2 regions of the Tunturiibacter psychrotolerans genome follow, and region 1 is predicted to be linked to the other one. Evidence: predicted binding sites of a transcription regulator. Region 1 holds the regulator's gene; the other holds the start of a gene.
What was found. Region 1 encodes LexA, which represses DNA repair genes until DNA is damaged. Its sites were predicted from a motif close to CANTTCGCTTTTTATTCGC; they were not measured.
Positions count from the first base shown of each region.

Region 1 (2,455 bases):
TTCCGATGTCGATGGCTATACCTTGACCTCTAAAGGAGAAAAAGAGTTTCTGAGACTTGGGGTCGATATGAAGGGACTGCGGGCGACGCGGAGACGGTTCGCCAGCCAATGCATCGACTGGAGCGAAAGACGTCCTCATCTGGGCGGGGCGGTGGGTGCTGCGATCTTTACCTTGGCTCTAAAGCGGAAATGGGTAAACCGAGACCAACTTTACGCGCGGGAGATCGCGGTCGAGGTCAACCGTCTAATAGAAGTGCGGGGCGAGAGATCCAAACTTAGCCCTGAGAAGGTGGGACATCGGCTGAGGAAGTTGGGTCTGCCCACTCGGCGGTTGAGTCAGGCCGGCAATGGCTTGGTCATGGACAAAGAGACTAGGACGCGACTTCAGATGCTGTCTGCGATGTACGTTAGAGAGGATCAGCTCGCCGTCACCGAAAACCTCCACAGCTTGCAAGCAACAGAAAATAAGGAAGTTGGGGAGGTTATGTAGGTTTTGTAGGTTTATAGCACCCACGTCGGAGAAGCTTTCCCTAAGTCATCTAAAATGAGTGGCTTTCACCTTATGAGGTTTTGACTTTCACATTAAACTTTCACATTATGCGTAAACCCACATTCGGCCAAGGCCTGTAGCTCTCTCGGATACTTCTCCCGAATAAATCTTTTCAGAAGCTGTTGCAATTCGCTTTTTATTCGCTACAATCTCCGCATGGCTATAACACGGCGGCAAAAAGAGGTTATCGACTTCCTCTCCAGCTTCACGCAGAAGAACGGCTACTCTCCTTCCTACGAGGAGATTGCCAGCGGCCTGGGCCTGAGCTCTCTTGCCACCGTGCACAAACACATCACCAATCTCCAGAACAAGGGCCTGCTCCAGCGCGCGCACAATCGCAGTCGCTCTATCGATGTGCTCCCGGTTCGCAGCGGCAAAAAAGGCTCCGACCGTCTCCCCCTGCTCGGCCGCATCGCCGCCGGCAAGCCCGTCGAAGCCATCGAGAGTGCCGAGAGCATCTCGCTCTCAGATATCATCGGCAATCGCGAAGTCTTCGCCCTCGAGGTTCGAGGCGACTCCATGCGCGACGAGCACATCGTCTCCGGCGACTACGTTTTGGTCGAGCGCACTCGCACCGCACGCGAAGGAGAGATTATCGTCGCTCTCATCGACGGATCCGACGCAACCCTCAAACGCTTCTACCGCGAAGGCAGCATGATCCGCCTGCAGCCTTCAAACACCGAAATGTCTCCCATCTACGCCCCTGCCGCAAACGTCAGCATCCAGGGCAAGGTCCTGGGTGTTCTCCGCAAATACGCATAGAATTCACAAATACCTCCCCTGCCGCACTGCTTTCTCCCTCCCAAGTCTTTACGTCTAAACGTCAATTCAGCAACTTCGCCACGTCTTTACCGTAAGCTTTTTCAGAGGCAACGGAACCGCACAGCGCTTTCCTGCGTAACCACACTTCGGAGACTCATTTCATCAGCACCAAGGGAGCAACCATTGGCCACGCAGCGTAAAAATAAACGGAAGACCTGGCTCTGGGCTGGCCTTACCGCCCTTGTCGTTGTCGTCGTTCTCGGCGTTGTCGCAGCCGCCCGCGGCAACACCACAAAGTTCGAGCCCTCGCAACTGGCCAAAGCAGAGCGAGGAGATATAGCCCGTTCTGTGGTTGCCACCGGCAAGGTCCAGCCCATCACCAAGGTCGAAGTCAAATCCAAAGCCTCGGGCATCGTCACACGTCTCGACACCGACATCAACGCCCAGGTAAAGCAAGGTCAGGTACTCGCCCAACTCGACCAACAGGAAATCCTCGATCAGGTTGCCGCTCAGAAAGCCCAGCTCGCCGCAGCCGAGTCCAACGCACGCGCCGCTGCGGCCTCCATCGACTACGACAAGGTCAACGCCGAAGCCCCCGATCTCCCCATGTACAAGCACACCTACGAGCGAAACCTCCAAATGTCCAAGGAGGGAGTCGTCTCCCAACAGGCGCTTGATGACGCCCAGCAGAAGTATCTCGCAGATCTCAACACACGCGACAAAGCCGTAGCCCAAATCACCGTGGATACCTCAAAGCTTCGCCAGGCCGAGGCCCAGGTAGCCCAGAACAAAGCCTCCCTCAAACAGCTTGAGGAGCAACTCGGCTACACCACAGTCACCTCCCCAATGGACGGCACCATCCTCTCCCGCGACGTGGAGATTGGGGACGCGGTCAGTTCCATTCTCGTCCTCGGCTCCACCGCCACCCTCGTCATGACCATCGGCGACACCAACCAGGTCTACGTGCAGGGTAAGGTCGACGAGTCTGACATCGGCAAGGTCTACCTCGGACAGGCAGCCCGCATCAAAGTCGAGTCCTTCAAAGACAAGACCTTCCAGGGTAAGGTCACCAAGATCGCCCCCCTCGGCGTCGAAAAAGATAACGTCACTACCTTCGAAGTCCGCGTCTCCATCGACAACCCG
Region 1 covers NZ_CP132942.1:3,201,489-3,203,943, reverse strand. Annotated here, with positions in the region: gene RBB77_RS13270 (hypothetical protein) at 23-490, shown strand; gene lexA (transcriptional repressor LexA) at 707-1,312, shown strand; gene RBB77_RS13260 (efflux RND transporter periplasmic adaptor subunit) at 1,496-2,455, shown strand, end outside.

Region 2 (2,455 bases), 2.0 Mb from region 1:
ACGAGCAGAGCCAGATGATCAAATGATCCGAACAGATTGATGTAATAGAAGTTCAATTGATACGAAATTTCGAAAGCATATTTTTGATTACTGAAACCGTCGCGAGTCGAGGCCGCTCGTTGCATTTCTAACCAAATTAACCGATCCCTTGCAAAACAAAGTTGGGGCAGTCGATTGTGTATGAATGATCTAGCAGTTTCTCCTACATTTACAGAAACTTTCTTCGCTCGCATTAGATTCAAAAATGCCATTGGTGCTGCGAATGTGGACGGTTCGGCTAGCTGATACATTGTGCTCCAAGTGCCGTCCCAAATCATCCTGGTATATGTCCATGGGATGTCAAATCCTCTAACGAAAAACTCAGAAAGTCGCAGCAAGAATGAAGTGTCGCTAATTAATACTTGGAGATCGTTTACAAAGGCGGGGGTAAACGCCAAAAGAGGCGACTCTGCGGGAACAACGACGCAGTCGACTCGATTGCCGTGTGCGAGTGTCGCTAGCTCTGAGGCTTCGTGATGGTCATTGATACTTGGAACTCCAAGATGGGCGGAATTCGCAGTTAGAGGATCTATTATCGTGAAAGATATATTTGCGCTGGATAATATTTCTAGGGTTTTCGCGAAGTTGGATGGAACTAAAAGGCGGACTTCACATATGCCACTGTGACGAACGGTTAGGTAAATTCGGAGGTGCTCCAATAAATCTAAAAAGGCTAAATCATTAGCCGTAATTTGATTTAACCAAACGAGCACGTCGAAGGATCGTTTGACTAGCCTTGATTTTTCGCGTTCAGGAAGGAACCTTCCTCGGACTAATGGCATCGCAAATCAATTTACTCGACCGTGACTGATTTCGCCAGGTTTCTGGGTTGGTCTACGTCACAGCCTCGGCGGACGGCGATGTGGTAGGCGAGGAGTTGGAGGGGGACTACTTCTAGGATGGGTAGGAGTAGTTCGGGGGCCTGGGGGATGTAGATGGTCTGCTCGACGAGCTGGCTGATCTCGGTGTCGCCTTCGATGGCGATGGCGATGACGCGGCCAGAGCGGGCGGTGACCTCTTGAATGTCGCTGAGGGTTTTTTCGTACTTGAGGACGCTGGAGGGATCGTTGGGGTCCTTGGTGGCGATGCAGACTACTGGGAGGGATTCGTCGATGAGGGCGTTGGGGCCGTGCTTCATCTCGCCGGCGGGGAAGAATCACATTTATTTTCTCCTTATGTTCCATATACTTACAACGAAGTGCACAACTTACAAGGCAAATACTGACTGGCGCGATGAGACGGGTTGGGCGAATATAAGGCGAACATCCTATGGCCGCCGCCCATGCAATCCGTTTTCAGATCGAAACCAAGCTGGCTCAGCGTGTGCCCGCTGCGCTGACGCTCAAGATCAAACATGCTCCGGAGGTGTTCGCCACCGGTATCACTGCAGTAGACGAGATCCTGGGCGGCGGTATTCCGCGTGGGTGCATCACTGAGGTCAGCGGAGTAGCCTCGACCGGGAAGACTTCCTTTGCTCTGTCGACTATTGCTTCCATCACGCAACTCGGCAACGCCTGTGCGTGGGTGGATGTGAGTGATGCGCTCTCCCCGGAAGCTGCCGCTGCGACGGGCGTGGAGCTGAGGCGTTTGCTCTGGCTCCGTATGTATGCCGAGCGTGGAAAGAAAGTAGCAGACAAGCCCTGGTCGCGGTTGGAGCAAGCCTTGAAAGCGACTGATCTATTACTGCAAACGGGAGGCTTCGGAGCCATCGTCCTGGATATGAGCGATGTGCTGCCTGAACATGCAAGACGCATTCCGTTAGCGACCTGGTATCGCTTTCGGCTGGCTGCAGAGCAGGCACGCACCTCATTGATCTTTCTCACGCAGTCGCACTGCACTAGCAGCTGCGCGTCGTTGGCGCTCCGTTGCGAGCTAGCGGAGACGACGCCATTCAGCAGCAATGGCGAAACGCCGCTGTTTGAGCGACGACAGTACCAGCTGGCACGTGAGCGCAACCGCAATGAAAGCACTCCTTTCATGCAGAGGAAGCCTGCTCAACGTGTGAGTTGGCCTGCAGAAACACTTTGGTCAAGGGTGCGATGATGTATGCCGTTCTCCATCCACCAAACTTCTTCGCACAGACCGCAGCGCATCAGCGCCCGGAGCTGCGTAAGAGACCGTTCGTGGTGCTCGATGGAGAGCCACCGGCGGAGATGGTCTTGGCAGCAAGCAAGACGGCACGCTCGTTAGGCGTCGAGATCGGCATGACTCGGCTGCAGGTCGAAGTATTCCCCGAAGTCGTCGCGCTCCATCGTGTCATTGAGCATGAGCATATGGCCTATACGTCTCTTCACCACGTCGCATGCATGTTCTCACCTCGCATCGAGTCGGTGGAAGAGAGGCCCGGTACATATGCATTGGACATTCGTGGGATGGATCGCCTGTACGGCGATGCCGAACAACTCGCAAACAAATT
Region 2 covers NZ_CP132942.1:5,251,107-5,253,561, reverse strand. Annotated here, with positions in the region: gene RBB77_RS22005 (Cthe_2314 family HEPN domain-containing protein) at 1-752, opposite strand, end outside; partial or broken gene RBB77_RS22000 (SIS domain-containing protein) at 833-1,192, opposite strand; gene RBB77_RS21995 (ATPase domain-containing protein) at 1,309-2,082, shown strand; gene RBB77_RS21990 (DNA polymerase Y family protein) at 2,079-2,455, shown strand, end outside.
Region 2: RBB77_RS21995 (ATPase domain-containing protein) is a predicted target of LexA. The motif match lies at 1,287-1,305, and genes of this name have one in related genera.